Regions from separate parts of the Kitasatospora sp. NPDC001539 genome, predicted to be linked through region 1. Evidence: predicted binding sites of a transcription regulator. Region 1 holds the regulator's gene; each other region holds the start of a gene.

Region 1 (5,026 bases):
TGCACCGCGGGCGCGTACTCCAGGGCGTCCTCGCCCTCGGCGTCGGACACCCACAGCACGCCCTGGGCGCCGTCCTCGCCCGGCACCACCGCGGCCAGCCGCCCGCGCACCCCCGGGGTCGCGTCCAGCACCCGGGCCGGGCCCTCCCGGTGGGTCAGCCAGTGCACGCCGCCGCGCACCACCACGGCGGCGGCCCGGCCGGTGCGGTCCGGGTCGACGGACTCCAGCCAGTGCGCGGCGTGCACCGGGCCCGGGCGGCGGCCGGTGCGCGGACCGGCGAGCCGGATGTCCAGGCGGCGCGGCTCGGTGCCGTCCAGGTCGTCCAGCAGCCAGAGGTCGCCGGCCCGGTGGAAGACGACCCTGGTGCCGTCGGTGCTGGCGTTGCGGGCGTAGAAGCCGTCCGGGTCACCGGTGTGGCGGCGCAGGTCGGACCCGTCCGGGCGGCTGGACCACAGCTCGCCGACGCCCTCGTGGTCGGACAGGAAGGCGATCCGGCCGTCCTGCCCTCCGGAACCGGGCACCCACAGCGGGGAGTCGAGCTGCCCGTCCAACTCCTCGTGCACGCGGGTGAACTCGTCCCGCCCCAGCCACAACTTGCCGGCCCGGCCGCCCCGGTAGCGCTTCCACCAGGCCGGCTCGCGGTTGTTGACGGTCACCAGCAGGACGCGATCGCCGTCCGGCTCGAAGGCCAGGCCGCCGACCGGCCCGTACGGCAACCGCAGCGGCTCGCCGCCGTCCAGCGGCACCGCGTACGCCCAGGTGTGGCGGGCACTGGCCGCACCGGCGCTGGTGGTGGCGATCGGGCGGCCGTCGGCCGTCCAGCCCTGCACCCGGGTCTGGTGGCTGCCCCAGTGGGTGAGCCGCCGGGACGGCCCGCCGTCCACCGGCACCACGTGCACCTCCGGGGCGCCGTCCCGGGGCGAGGAGAAGGCGATGTGCCGGCCGTCCGGGGAGAACCGCGGGTGGTGCACCGGGAGGTGGTCGGCCGTCAGCCGCCAGGCCCGGCCGCCGTCCAGCGGGGCCACCCACAGGTCGTCCTCGGCGACGAAGGTGACCAGGTCACCGTGCAGATGGGGATGGCGCAGGTAGGCGCCCGCGGAGGTGCTCAGGTAGTCCGTCACCCGGCCAGCGTAGGCAGGCCCGGGCGGGGGCCGCTGCGCTTTTCCCAACTCCCCCGCGGGCGGGGGTTTGAAGACGGGCGCTAGGCCCAGCGGCCGGTGCGGCCCAGGAGCAGGGCGCCGGCGGCGACCCCGGCGGTGGAGGTGCGCAGCACCGACGGGCCCAGCCGGTACGGCTTCGCGCCCGCCTCGGCGAAGGCGGCCAGCTCCTCCGGGGAGACCCCGCCCTCCGGGCCGACCACCAGCACGATGTCGCCCGCCTGCGGCAGCGCGGCGTGCGCCAGCGGTTCGGCGCCCTCCTCGTGCAGCACAGCGGCCAGCGCGGCCTGCGCCAGCAGCGGGGCCAGCTGCCTGGTGGTCATCAGCTCGCGCACCTCGGGGAAGCGCAGCCGGCGGGACTGCTTGCCGGCCTCCCTCGCGGTGGCCCGCCACTTGGCGAGCGCCTTGGCGCCGCGGTCGCCCTTCCACTGGGTGATGCAGCGGGAGGCCGCCCAGGGGATCACCACGTCCACGCCGACCTCGGTCATGGTCTCCACCGCCAGCTCGCCGCGGTCGCCCTTGGGCAGCGCCTGGACGACGACGATCCGCGGCGCCGGCTCGGGCTCCCGGCGCACGGCGGCCACCGCGACGTCGATCGCGTCCTTGCCGAGCACCTCGGCGACCGTCCCGTCCGCACCGAGCCCGTGGCCGTCGGCGAGGGTCACCGCCTCGCCGGCCTCCAGCCGCTTCACCGCGGCCGCGTGCCGGCCCTCCGCCCCGTCCAGGCGCACCAGCGCCCCGGGCTCGGCGGCGGCGATCCGCTCGGTCTCGACGACGAAGACGGGGGCGGTCATGGGGTGGTCCTCCGGAGGGGGTGGGCGGAACGGCAACGCGAAGGGGGTGCCGGGGTCGGACCCCGACACCCCCTTCCGGACGGCTCACCGGCCGTTGAACGCGTCCTTCAGTCGCGAGAACAGGCCCTGCTGCCCCGGCGCGAACTGGCCGGCCGGGCGCTCCTCGCCGCGCAGCACGGCGAGCCGGCGCAGCAGCTCCTCCTGCTCGGCGTCGAGCTTGGTGGGCGTCTGCACCTCGACGTGCACTATCAGGTCGCCCCGGCCGCCACCGCGCAGGTGGGTGATGCCCCGGCCGTGCAGCGGGATCGACTGGCCGGACTGGGTGCCGGGCCGGATGTCGACCTCCTCCAGTCCGTCCAGGGTCTGCAACGGCACCTGGGTGCCGAGCGCGGCGGCCGTCATCGGGATGGTGACGGTGCAGTGCAGGTCGTCCCCGCGCCGCTGGAAGACGGTGTGGGTGGTCTCGGCGATCTCGACGTACAGGTCGCCGGCCGGGCCGCCGCCGGGGCCGACCTCGCCCTCGCCGGCCAGCTGGATCCGGGTGCCGTTGTCGACACCGGCCGGGATCTTGACGGTCAGGGTGCGGCGGGCGCGGACCCGGCCGTCACCGGCGCACTCGGGGCACGGGGTCGGCACGACGGTGCCGAAGCCCTGGCACTGCGGGCAGGGGCGGGAGGTCATGACCTGCCCCAGGAAGGAGCGGGTGACCTGGGAGACCTCGCCCTTGCCGCGGCACATGTCGCAGGTCTGCGCCGAGGTGCCGGGGGCCGCGCCCTCGCCGCTGCAGGTGGTGCAGGTGACGGCGGTGTCGACCTGGAGTTCCTTGGTGGTGCCGAAGGCGGCCTCCTCCAGGGTGATCTCCAGGCGGATCATGGCGTCCTGGCCGCGGCGGGTGCGCGAGCGCGGGCCGCGCTGGCCGGCCGCGGCGCCGAAGAAGGCGTCCATGATGTCGGAGAAGCCGAAGCCCGCCGCGCCGGCGCCGAAGCCGCCCGCACCACCGCCGCCACCCGGCGACAGCGGGTCCCCGCCGAGGTCGTAGACCTGGCGCTTCTGCGGATCGGAGAGCACCTCGTAGGCGGCGTTGATCTCCTTGAACCGCTCCTGCGTCTTCGGGTCCGGGTTGACGTCCGGGTGCAGTTCGCGTGCCAGGCGCCGGAACGCCTTCTTGATCTCGTCCTGCCCCGCATCCCGTCGGACGCCGAGTACCGCGTAGTAGTCCGTGGCCACCAAATGCTCCGCTTGTTCCGCCTGTAGTAGTGCGACTGGACACCACCGCCAGAGGGCTGACGGTGGCTGCTTGCTACGACTCGGCCAGGATCTGCCCCACGTACCGTGCCACCGCGCGCACCGCCCCCATTGTGCCCGGGTAGTCCATCCGGGTCGGACCGATCACACCCAGCTTGGCCACGCTCTCGTCGCCCGAACCGTAGCCCACCGACACGACCGAGGTGGAATTCAGCCCTTCGTAGGCGTTCTCCCGCCCGATCCGGACCGTCATCGCGGCATCCGTGGTCTCACCCAGGAGGCGGAGCAGGACGACCTGCTCCTCCAGGGCCTCCAGCACCGGCTGGATGGTCAGCGGGAAGTCGTGCCCGAGGCGGGTCAGGTTGGCCGTGCCGGCCAGCATGATCCGCTCCTCGTTCTGCTCGGCCAACGCCTCGAACAGGGTCGCCAGGACCGTGCTGACGGTCGGGCGGTCGATCTGCTCGAAGGTCGCCGGAAGGTCCTCCAGCAGGCCCGGGACGTCGGGCAGCCGCTGGCCGGCGGCCCGCGCGTTGATCCGCGCCCGCAGGTCGGCCAGAAGCGTCTCGCCGACCGTGCCCGGGCAGTCCACCATCCGCTGCTCGACCCGGCCGGTGTTGGTGATCAGGACGAGCATCACCTTGGCCGGGGCGAGCGCCACCAGCTCGATGTGCCGGACGGTGGAGCGGGTCAGCGAGGGGTACTGCACCACGGCGACCTGCCGGGTGAGCTGGGCGAGCAGCCGCACCGTGCGGGCGACCACGTCGTCCAGGTCGACGGCACCGTCGAGGAAGTGCCGGATCGCCCGCCGCTCCGGGGCGCTCATCGGCTTGACCTCGGCAAGCTTGTCGACGAACAGCCGGTAGCCCTTGTCGGTGGGGATGCGCCCGGCACTGGTGTGCGGCTGGTGGATGTAGCCCTCCTCCTCCAGCGCCGCCATGTCGTTGCGCACGGTGGCCGGGGAGACCCCGAGGTTGTGCCGCTCCACCAGGGCCTTGGAGCCGACCGGCTCCTCGGTGCCGACGTAGTCCTGGACGATCGCGCGCAGCACGGCGAGCTTGCGGTCGTCCAGTTGGCGGACCTCACCGGCCATGGGGCACGCACCTCCGTCTTCGCACGTTGTCCGTCTGTGATGCTGCGGGCCGCTCGGGCAAGGGCCCCGACCCTGGCACTCTGCGCACACGAGTGCCAAAACCGTACCTGCCAGTGTAAGGCCCGGGTCCTATCGCAGGAACGGCCCGGCCGGGGTGATCCTCCCCGCAGTCCGGGGGGCGCGCCGCCGGGGCGCGGACCCCGGGGCGCGGGCCCGGCCGCCGCAACTCGCGGTGCGGGGGTGGTGCCCCGGGGCCGTCCGGGTGGCAGCATCGAAAGCGACGGCGAACGGAGGAGCAAGCGATGTCGAGCTCGGGCCAGCACACCCGCTTCGCACCCGACCGCGGCCTGACCGGCCGCATGGTCGCGACGATGTTCGTGATCGGGCTGCTGTACGTCGGTTTCACGGGCCTGCTGATCGCGCTGCTGCGCGGGGCCTGGCCGCTGATCGTCCTGATCTCCGGCGGGCTGTTCGTGGCCCAGTTCTGGTTCAGCGACAAGATCACCGAACGGGCGATGGGCGCCCGCCCGGTGAGCGCGGAGCAGTTCCCCCAGCTGCACGGCACCGTCGACCGGCTCTGCGCCCTCGCCGACATGCCCAAGCCCCGGGTGGCGGTCGCCGACAACGACATGCCGAACGCCTTCGCCACCGGAAGGAACCCGCAGAACGCCGTGGTCTGCGTGACCACCGGCCTGCTGCGCCGCCTCGAACCGGAGGAGCTCGAGGGCGTCCTCGCGCAC
Region 2 (5,026 bases), on a different contig from region 1:
TGGGTGCGGGAGTCGGCGCTGCCCGCGGTGCGCGGAGCGGCCGGGCTGGAACGCCTCGAGCTGCTCTCGGCACCGGGCGCCCGGCCGGCCGACGACCGGGAGCGGGTGCTGCTGATCACCTGGTGGAGCGGCGAGCCGGTACCCGTCGCCGACCCGCCGGCCGAGCTGATCGGCCGCCCGGTGCACCGCTGGTCCTTCACCAGTGAGCACGTCGAACGGCCGGACGGCGGCGCAGCCGGATAGCCGGGAGCCGCACGATCGAAGGGCCGCACGGCTGAACAGTCGCACAATCGAACGGCCGGTCAGCCGGAAGCCCGGGCCGCCGGAAGGACGTGGTCGGGAACCGCCGCCCCCGCCGCTACCGTGCATAGCTGAGAGGAAGCTGGACGGAACCGGGAGCGCGGTGCGGTGAACAGGGACGGGCGGAGCAGGACCAGGACGTGCGCGGCGGGGGCGCTGGCCCTGCTGGCCTTCACCACCGCGTGCGGCGACAACGGGGGCGGCGGAGGTACGGCGGCCGCGACGAGGACCGCTCCGGCGGCGTCCCAGCCGTCCGGCGGTGGCGCCGCACCGACGGCCGCGGCCACCACGCCCGGCGCGGCCCCGGTCCAGGGCGACACCGCGGCCTGGGCGAAGTGGAACCTCAAGCCGCTCGCCCCGGCCCCCGCGCCGCCGGCCGACAAGCCGGTCAAGCTCGAACGCAGCGGCACCGTGCCGGTGTTCAGCGACGTGAAGACGAACGACAAGGTCGTCTTCATCACCATCGACGACGGCGCCGAGAAGGACCCGAAGTTCGTCGAGATGCTGACCGACCTCAAGGTGCCGATCACGATGTTCCTGACCAAGGACATCGTCAAGAACGACTACGGCTACTTCAAGCCGCTCCAGGCGCTCGGCAACCACATCCAGAACCACACCGTCACCCACCCGGTGATGAGCAAGCTCCCGCCGGACAAGCAGAAGGCCGAGATCTGCGACGACCAGGCCGCCCTCACCCAGCAGTACGGCACCGCCCCGCTGCTGTTCCGCCCGCCGTTCGGCGACGGCGCCAACACCCCGACGCTCAACTCCTCGGTGCAGCAGTGCGGTCCGCGCGCGATCGTGCTGTGGCGCGAGTCGATGCAGATCCACGACATGCAGTACCAGGCCGCCGACAAGAAGCTGAAGCCCGGCGACATCATCCTGGCGCACTTCCGGGGCCCCAAGGAGCTCAAGGGCGCCACGATGACCCAGATGTTCGGCGACCTGCTGGCGCGGATCCAGGAGCAGGGCTTCTCGGTGGCCCGGCTGGACGACTACATCCAGCCGCCCGCCTCCTAAGGGCCCGACGGGGCCGTCACGGGCTGCCCCAGCATCATCAGCGGCCCCCGGTCGGTGCGGCTGAGGATCACCGTGGCGGTGTTCGGCCCGGAGGGCTTGAGCTGGCGGCGCAGCTCCTCCGGGGTGATCGCCATCCCGCGCTTCTTGATCACCACGGTGCCGACGCCGCGCTCGCGCAGCAGGGCCTTCAGCTTCTTGATGTGGAAGGGCAGCACGTCGGTGAGCTCGAAGGCGTGCGCGTACGGGGTGGCGACCAGCCGGTCCGAGGTCAGGTAGGCGATCTTCGGGTCGATCAGCCGGCCGTCGACCTGCTCGGCGACCTCGGCCACCAGGTGCGCCCGGATCACCGCGCCGTCCGGCTCGTACAGGTACCGCCCGACCGGGCCGGGCGCCGGGTCGGGCAGGTCCCCTCCGGCCAGGCTGGCGCCCTGCGGCAGCAGGGTGGCGCGGTGCGGGCGGTCCGCCCGGGTGCCGAACCAGAGCACCGCCTCCTTGACGTCCCCGTGGTCGGACACCCACTCCGCCTCGGCGTCCGCCGGGACGGCCTCGTGCGGAATGCCGGGGGCGACCTTCAGCGCGCCGATCGGGGTCCGCCGCCCGGCCTCGACCGCCCAGGACAGCGGCGGGGTGTAGGCCTCGGGGTCGAACACCCGGCCGCGCGAGGTGCGGCGGGCCGGGTCCGTGAACACCGCGTCGTAGCCGGTGACGTCCACCTCGGTGACGTCCGCGCAGCGCACCTCGACCAGCTCGGAGAGGCCGAGCGCGGCGGCGTTGGCCGCCGTCGCGGCGCAGGCCGCCGGGTCCCTGTCGACGGCCAGCACCTCGATGCCGGCCCGGGCCAGCGCCAGCACGTCCCCGCCGATGCCGCAGCACAGGTCGGCGAGCCGCCGCACCCCCAGTCCGGCGAACCGGCGGGCCCGCCACTCGGCCACGCTGCGTCGGGTGGACTGCTCGACGCCGTTGGGCGTGAAGTACATCCGGTCGGCGTCCGCACCGAACTTCGCCCGCGCCCGCTGCCGCAGCCGGGCCTGGCCGAACGCCGCGGACACCAGCTCCGCCGGGTGCTCCCGCCGCAGCCGGGTGGCCAGGGCCAGCTCCTCCTCGGGGGCGAACTCGCGCAACTCGGCGAGCAGGGCCTGACCTTCGGGGGTCAGCAGGGGCTGGAGGTTCTCGGTGTCCACGGGGCCATTCTCGCCGGTGCCCGGGCCGGGCTCACGACGGCGTCCCGGCCGGTGCGCCGGGCGCCCGGGCGCGGTGCGCCGGTCCGAACGGACCGCCCGCCGCAGGCCCCGGGCCGCACACACGTACGGCCGGTCGCCCGCGACACGGGCCCTCCGGGCGCGCCGTTGGCACTCTGGTTGACTGAGTGCTAACACAGGCCTATGGTCGTCCTTGGCACTCCCCAGTGGGGGAGTGCTAACGCGAAGACGCGTGTCTGACCCCCGCGACGGCAGGCTCGCAGGTTCGCCCCATACCCGTAAGAAAGCCCCGTAATCTCCGAAGGGGAGCTCGGACGTGACCACCAGCAGCAAGGTTGCCATCAAGCCGCTCGAGGACCGCATCGTGGTCCAGCCGCTCGACGCCGAGACCACCACGGCCTCCGGCCTGGTTATCCCGGACACCGCCAAGGAGAAGCCCCAGGAGGGCGTCGTCCTGGCCGTCGGCCCGGGCCGCTTCGAGGACGGCCAGCGTCTGCCGCTCGACGTCGCCGTCGGTGACATCGTCCTGTACTCGAAGTACGGCGGCACCGAGGTGAAGTACCAGGGCGAGGAGTACCTGGTGCTCTCCGCTCGCGACGTCCTCGCGATCATCGAGAAGTAAGACGTCCCCGACCCGCCCCGGAACCGTGTCCTCCATGACAGCGGCCCGGGGCGTGGTTGTTGGTTCACGTTTGTCGGCGGCCGGTCGGTCGGCCGCAGCCCCGAGGGAATAGGGAACATGGCGAAGATCCTGCAGTTCGACGAGGACGCCCGCCGCTCGCTGGAGCGCGGTGTCAACAAGCTGGCCGACACCGTCAAGGTGACCATCGGCCCCAAGGGCCGCAACGTCGTCATCGACAAGAAGTTCGGCGCCCCGACCATCACCAACGACGGTGTCACCATCGCCCGTGAGGTCGAGCTGGACGACCCGTACGAGAACCTTGGCGCGCAGCTCGTCAAGGAGGTCGCCACCAAGACCAACGACGTCGCGGGTGACGGCACCACCACCGCCACCGTGCTGGCCCAGGCCCTGGTCAACGAGGGTCTGCGCAACGTCGCCGCCGGTGCCGGCCCGGCCGCCCTGAAGAAGGGCATCGACAAGGCCGTCGCCGCCGTCTCCGAGCACCTGCTGTCCGTGGCCCGCGAGATCGAGGGCAAGGACGACGTCGCCGCCGTCGCGTCCCTCTCCGCCCAGGACCCCCAGGTCGGCGAGCTGATCGCCGAGGCGATCGACAAGGTCGGCAAGGACGGTGTCATCACCGTCGAGGAGTCGAACACCTTCGGCGTGGAGCTGGACTTCACCGAGGGCATGCAGTTCGACAAGGGCTACCTGTCGCCGTACTTCGTCACCGACGCGGAGCGGCAGGAGGCGGTCCTCGAGGACCCGTACATCCTGATCAACCAGGGCAAGATCTCCTCCATCCAGGAGCTGCTGCCGCTGCTGGAGAAGATCCTGCAGGGCGGTTCCTCCAAGCCGCTGCTGATCATCGCCGAGGACGTCGACGGCGAGGCGCTGTCGACCCTGGTCGTCAACAAGATCCGCGGCACCTTCAACGCCGTCGCCGTCAAGGCGCCGGGCTTCGGCGACCGCCGCAAGGCGATCCTCGGCGACCTCGCCGTCCTGACCGGCGGCCAGGTCATCTCCGAGGAGGTCGGCCTCAAGCTCGACCAGGTCGGCCTGGACGTGCTGGGCACCGCCCGCCGCGTGACCATCACCAAGGACGCCACCACGGTCGTCGACGGTGCCGGTGACGCCGAGGCCGTGGCCGGCCGCGTCGCCCAGATCAAGGGCGAGATCGCCGCGACCGACTCCGACTGGGACCGCGAGAAGCTGCAGGAGCGCCTGGCCAAGCTGGCCGGCGGCGTCTGCGTCATCAAGGTCGGCGCCGCCACCGAGGTGGAGCTGAAGGAGCGCAAGCACCGCCTGGAGGACGCCATCTCGGCGACCCGCGCCGCGGTCGAGGAGGGCATCGTCGCCGGTGGTGGCGCCTCCCTGGTCCACGCCGCCAAGGTGCTGAACGACGGCCTGGGCCTGTCGGGCGACGAGGCCACCGGTGTCGCCGTGGTCCGCAAGGCGCTGCACGAGCCGCTGCGCTGGATCGCCCAGAACGCCGGCCTCGAGGGCTACGTCATCACCTCCAAGGTCTCCGAGCTGGAGCTCGGCCAGGGCTACAACGCCGCCACCGGCGAGTACGGCGACCTGGTGAAGGCCGGCGTCATCGACCCGGTCAAGGTCACCCGCTCCGCCCTGGAGAACGCCGCCTCGATCGCCTCCCTCCTGCTCACCACCGAGACCCTCGTGGTGGAGAAGAAGGAGGAGGAGGCCGAGAACGGTCACGGCCACTCGCACGGCCACGGCCACTCGCACTGAGGCTCCGACGCCTGACCGGAGGCCCGGTCCGCACCCCGCAAGGGGTGGCGGGCCGGGCCTCCGGCTGTAACTCGCCCGCTCGCCTCCGGGGCGCGCTGTTGTTCGCCCGCTCGCCTGCGGGGCGCTCCGACCCGGT
Region 3 (5,026 bases), on a different contig from region 1:
GCGGCTCCCCCGAGGCGTACGCGGCCTACGCGGCCGCCGTCCGCCAGGAGTACGGCTTCGTCCCGGAGCCGGACTTCCGCGCCGGCCGGGCCGCCGTCCTGCGCGCCCTCCTGGCGCTCCCGGCGCTCTACCGCACCCCCGCCGCCGCCGAACGCCTCACCGCGGCCGCCCGCGCCAACCTCACCGCCGAGCTGGCGGACCTCGGCGGCGGCCGGGCCGGACCGGGGCCGGTCCGGCCCTAAACGAGCTCCCCCACCGGCGCCACCACCACGCCCCGCTTGCCGCACACCCAGTGCGGCTCCGGCCCCAGCTCCGGCTCCACGCCCAGCGCGTGCGGGTCCCCGTCGGCCGCGCAGTCGGCGCACAGCGGCCACCGCCCGTAGGCCTCCAGCAGGGCGTCCTGGACGTCCTGGGCGATCAGCCCGAGGACGTACTCGGTGCCGTCCGGCCACTGCTCCAGCCACCAGCGGCGGTGGGTGACGGCGTCCTCCACCAGCGAGACGACGGCGGCGTCCGCCACGTCCCGCGCGGTGAGGTCGGCCAGGATCAGTGCCCGCGCGTTGTGCAGGGCGGTCTCGATGTCGTCGGAAGCCATCCGTCCATCCTCTCCCGCCGGCGCCCGAACGCGGAAACGCCGCGTGGGCGGCCCCCCTGAGGGAGCCGCCCACGCGGACGGGAGTCAACCGATCCGATCGGAGCGATCAGGATCAGAAGTCCATGTCACCGCCCGGCATGCCGCCGCCGGCGGCCGCAGCGGCCTTCTCCGGCTTGTCGGCGATGACGGCCTCGGTGGTGAGGAACAGCGCCGCGATGGAGGCGGCGTTCTGCAGCGCGGAGCGGGTGACCTTGGCCGGGTCGATGATGCCCTCGGCGACCAGGTCGACGTACTCGTTGGTGGCGGCGTTCAGGCCGTGACCGGCGGGGAGGTTGCGCACCTTCTCCACCACGACGCCGCCCTCGAGGCCGGCGTTGGTCGCGATCTGCTTGATCGGGGCCTCCAGCGCGACCTTGACGATGTTGGCACCGGTGGCCTCGTCGCCCTCCAGCTCCAGCTTCTCGAAGGCGACACCGGCCTGCAGCAGGGCGACGCCACCACCGGCGACGATGCCCTCCTCGACGGCGGCCTTCGCGTTGCGGACGGCGTCCTCGATGCGGTGCTTGCGCTCCTTGAGCTCCACCTCGGTGGCCGCGCCGGCCTTGATGACGGCCACGCCGCCGGCCAGCTTGGCGAGGCGCTCCTGGAGCTTCTCGCGGTCGTAGTCCGAGTCGCTGTTCTCGATCTCGGCGCGGATCTGGTTCACGCGACCGGCGACCTGCTCGCTGTCGCCGCCACCGTCGACGATGGTCGTCTCGTCCTTGGTGATGACCACCTTGCGGGCGGTGCCCAGCAGGTCGAGACCGGCGTTCTCCAGCTTGAGGCCGACCTCCTCGGAGATCACGGTGCCGCCGGTGAGGATGGCGATGTCGCCGAGCATGGCCTTGCGGCGGTCGCCGAAGCCCGGGGCCTTGACGGCGACGGACTTGAAGGTGCCGCGGATCTTGTTCACGACCAGGGTCGACAGGGCCTCGCCCTCGACGTCCTCGGCGATGATGACGAGCGGCTTGCCGCTCTGCATGACCTTCTCCAGCAGCGGGAGCAGGTCCTTGACCGAACCGATCTTGGAGTTGGCGATGAGGATGTACGGGTCCTCGAAGGTCGCCTCCATGCGCTCCAGGTCGGTGGCGAAGTAGGCGGAGATGTAGCCCTTGTCGAAGCGCATGCCCTCGGTGAGCTCGAGCTCCAGGCCGAAGGTGTTGCTCTCCTCGACGGTGATGACGCCTTCCTTGCCGACCTTGTCCATGGCCTCGGCGATCAGCTCGCCGATCTGGGTGTCGGCGGCGGAGATGGAGGCGGTGGAGGCGATCTGCTCCTTGGTCTCCACGTCCTTGGCCTGGGCCAGCAGCTGGTCCGAGACGGCGGCGACGGCCTTCTCGATGCCGCGCTTCAGAGCCATCGGGTTGGCGCCGGCGGCGACGTTGCGCAGACCCTCGCGAACCAGGGCCTGGGCGAGCACGGTGGCGGTGGTGGTGCCGTCACCCGCGACGTCGTCCGTCTTCTTGGCGACCTCCTTGACGAGCTCCGCACCGATCTTCTCGTACGGGTCCTCGAGCTCGATCTCCTTGGCGATGGAGACACCGTCGTTGGTGATCGTGGGGGCGCCCCACTTCTTCTCCAGAACGACGTTGCGACCCTTGGGGCCGAGCGTGACCTTCACTGCGTCGGCGAGCTGGTTCATGCCACGCTCAAGGCCGCGGCGAGCTTCCTCATCAAAGGCGATGATCTTGGCCATCTGAAGTGGTCCTCCGGGACACGGTCGACTGCTCGGACCAAGGGGTGCCCGCGACGGACGGCCCTGGTGTGCGGGGGTCCATTCCCCTACCGCTCCCGGGGGCCTCACCGACCCGGTCCGCTGTCACTCTCACGCTGTGAGTGCTAACGCCAATGATTAGCACTCCAGGTGGTCGAGTGCAAGCCCAATCGGCGACCCGCGAGCCGCCGCGGGAGCCGCCGGGAAACGCGAACGGGCCCGTACGACGCACGTCGTACGGGCCCGCCGAGAAGCGAGGGTTCCACCAGCAGTGGGCCGCGCCGAGCTCCTGGAGCGGAAGGGGGTCAGACCGCGCGGACCATGTCCGCCTGCGGGCCCTTCTGTCCCTGGGAGATCTCGAACTCGACCCGCTGGCCCTCCTCGAGGGTGCGGTAGCCGTCCATCTGGATCGCGCTGTAGTGGACGAAGACGTCCGCACCACCGTCGACCGCGATGAAGCCGTAGCCCTTCTCCGCGTTGAACCACTTGACGGTGCCCTGAGCCATTCCGAACTCCCCTAGTGCTGTGCTGGCCCTTCACGCGCCCGCAGGTCGCGGGCCCGGGTCTGGTTGGAGGCCGGCCCGGGGAACCCCCCCTGGGCGCAGCCGTGCACGCCGCAATCCCCGCGCGGAACGCCGAACGGCTTCCGGTGAGCGGGCGATTGCGTCGACCGCGGCTGAATGTATCCGGATCGACGCCCTCTGCAACAGGGCCAGCCGCCGGGAATTCACGGGACCCGTCAAGAGACAAGGCCGAACAAACCGGGAGGAAATCGGCATTTCACGCCGGACATAGCGGACGAATTACCCAAATCCGTGCAGGAATTCTGACATCTGCCTGACATGTTTCACGGCCGGGGGCACGAGCCGGTCTCAACGTCCGGACGGCCTCGGGCCGAGCGGCGTGCGAGCCGAAAGGGGAGCCTTGTTCCCAGCCGAGCCACACTCTACTCCCACCCGACCCGGAATATTCCCGCCGAAATACCGACGGCCGCCCGCACCGACGGAGAGCCGAATTCCGTGGTGCGGGCGGCCGGAGAAGCGGACGCGGGGCTCAGCAGCCGCCGGCCACCGCCGGAATGATCGAGATGCCGGCGCCGTCCTTGATCTCGGTCTCCAGGCCGTCCGCGAAGCGGACGTCGTCGTCGTTCACGTACACGTTGACGAATCGGCGCAGCTTTCCGGTGTCGTCCAGGATGCGGGCGGAGATGCCCGCGTGGTTCTTCTCCAGGTCCGCGATGACCTCGGCCAGGGTGGCCCCCTCGGCGGTCACCTCGGCCGCGCCGCCGGTGTAGGTGCGCAGGATGGTGGGGATGCGGACGTTGGCGCTCATGGCTCTCCTAGCGGGGTGGGGTCGGGTCAGGCGGACGCGAGACCGGCGGAGCGGAAGGACTCCAGCGTCGGGCGGATCACGGCGGTCATCCCGGCGTCGGAGACGGCGTCCAGCGTCTTCAGGCCGTCGCCGGTGTTGATCGCGACGGTCTCCTTGGCCGGGTCCAGCTGACCGGTCTCGACCAGCTTCTTCAGCACGCCGACGGTCACCCCGCCCGCGGTCTCGGCGAAGATGCCCTCGGTCCTGGCCAGCAGCCGGATCGCCGCCACGACCTCCGCGTCGGTGACGTCCTCGACCGCGCCGCCGGTGCGGCGGGCGATGTCCAGCACGTACGGGCCGTCCGCCGGGTTGCCGATCGCCAGCGACTTGGCGATGGTGTCCGGCTTCACCGGCTTGATCACGTCCCGGCCCGCCTTGAACGCGGCGGACACCGGCGAGCAGCCCTCGGCCTGGGCCCCGAAGATCCGGTACGGCCGGTCCTCCACCAGGCCGAGCCTGATCAGCTCCTGCAGCCCCTTGTCGATCTTCGTCAGCTGCGAACCGGAGGCGATCGGGATGACGATCTGCTCCGGCAGCCGCCAGCCGAGCTGCTCGCAGATCTCGTACGCCAGCGTCTTGGAACCCTCGCCGTAGTACGGGCGCAGGTTGACGTTCACGAAGCCCCAGCCCTCGCCGGCCGGGTCCCCGATCAGCTCGGAGCAGAAGCGGTTCACGTCGTCGTAGGTGCCCTCGATGCCGACCAGCTCGCCGCCGTACACCCCGGCCATCACGACCTTGCCCTGCTCCAGGTCGTGCGGGATGAACACGCAGGAGCGGAACCCGGCCCGGGCCGCCGCCGCGCCCACCGCACCGGCCAGGTTGCCGGTCGAGGAGCAGGACAGCGTGGTGTAGCCGAACGCCCGCGCCGCCTCGATGGCGCAGGCCACCACCCGGTCCTTGAACGAGTGGGTGGGGTTCCCGGAGTCGTCCTTGACGTGCAGCGGCGCGGTGAACCCGAGCTCCCGCCCCAGGTTGTCCGCCTTCACCAGCGGGGTCCACCCAGGGTTCAGGTTCGGCTTGGAGGCCACGTCGGCCGGCACCGGCAGCAGCGGCGCGTACCGCCAGATCGACGCCGGACCGGCCTCGATCCGCTTGCGCAGCTCCTCGGCGCGCTCGTCGCCGAACTCGTAGGCGATCTCCAGCGGCCCGAAGCACTCCGCGCAGGCGAAGCTCGGACCGAGCGGGCACCGGGCGCCGCACTCCCGACAGGACAGGGCGGCGGCGGGGCCGAGGTCGACGGTGGGGGATCCCGCCGGCCGGGCGCCGGGGGAGGGTGCGACGGTGTCGATAGCCATGATGGCGGAGGC

The links. Region 1 encodes HrcA, which represses chaperone genes, less so after heat shock. Its sites were predicted from a motif close to TTNGCACTCNGNNNNNCNGAGTGCNAA; they were not measured.
Region 2: the regulator HrcA is predicted to act here: its motif matches at 2,667-2,693, upstream of groES (co-chaperone GroES).
Region 3: the regulator HrcA is predicted to act here: its motif matches at 2,487-2,513, upstream of groL (chaperonin GroEL).

Annotation. Positions count from the first base shown of each region.
Region 1 is NZ_JBEPAK010000052.1:10,135-15,160, forward strand. Features, by position in the region: gene ABT247_RS11545 (S41 family peptidase) at 1-1,121, opposite strand, end outside; gene ABT247_RS11550 (16S rRNA (uracil(1498)-N(3))-methyltransferase) at 1,202-1,951, opposite strand; gene dnaJ (molecular chaperone DnaJ) at 2,036-3,178, opposite strand; gene hrcA (heat-inducible transcriptional repressor HrcA) at 3,252-4,286, opposite strand; gene htpX (zinc metalloprotease HtpX) at 4,589-5,026, shown strand, end outside.
Region 2 is NZ_JBEPAK010000002.1:24,616-29,641, forward strand. Features, by position in the region: gene ABT247_RS00780 (hypothetical protein) at 1-243, shown strand, start outside; gene ABT247_RS00785 (polysaccharide deacetylase family protein) at 409-1,320, shown strand; gene ABT247_RS00790 (THUMP-like domain-containing protein) at 1,317-2,501, opposite strand; gene groES (co-chaperone GroES) at 2,836-3,141, shown strand; gene groL (chaperonin GroEL) at 3,259-4,890, shown strand.
Region 3 is NZ_JBEPAK010000133.1:11,216-16,241, forward strand. Features, by position in the region: gene ABT247_RS20730 (HD domain-containing protein) at 1-242, shown strand, start outside; gene ABT247_RS20735 (DUF8819 family protein) at 239-595, opposite strand; gene groL (chaperonin GroEL) at 708-2,330, opposite strand; gene ABT247_RS20745 (cold-shock protein) at 2,654-2,854, opposite strand; gene ABT247_RS20750 (ubiquitin-like small modifier protein 1) at 3,402-3,680, opposite strand; gene thrC (threonine synthase) at 3,707-5,014, opposite strand.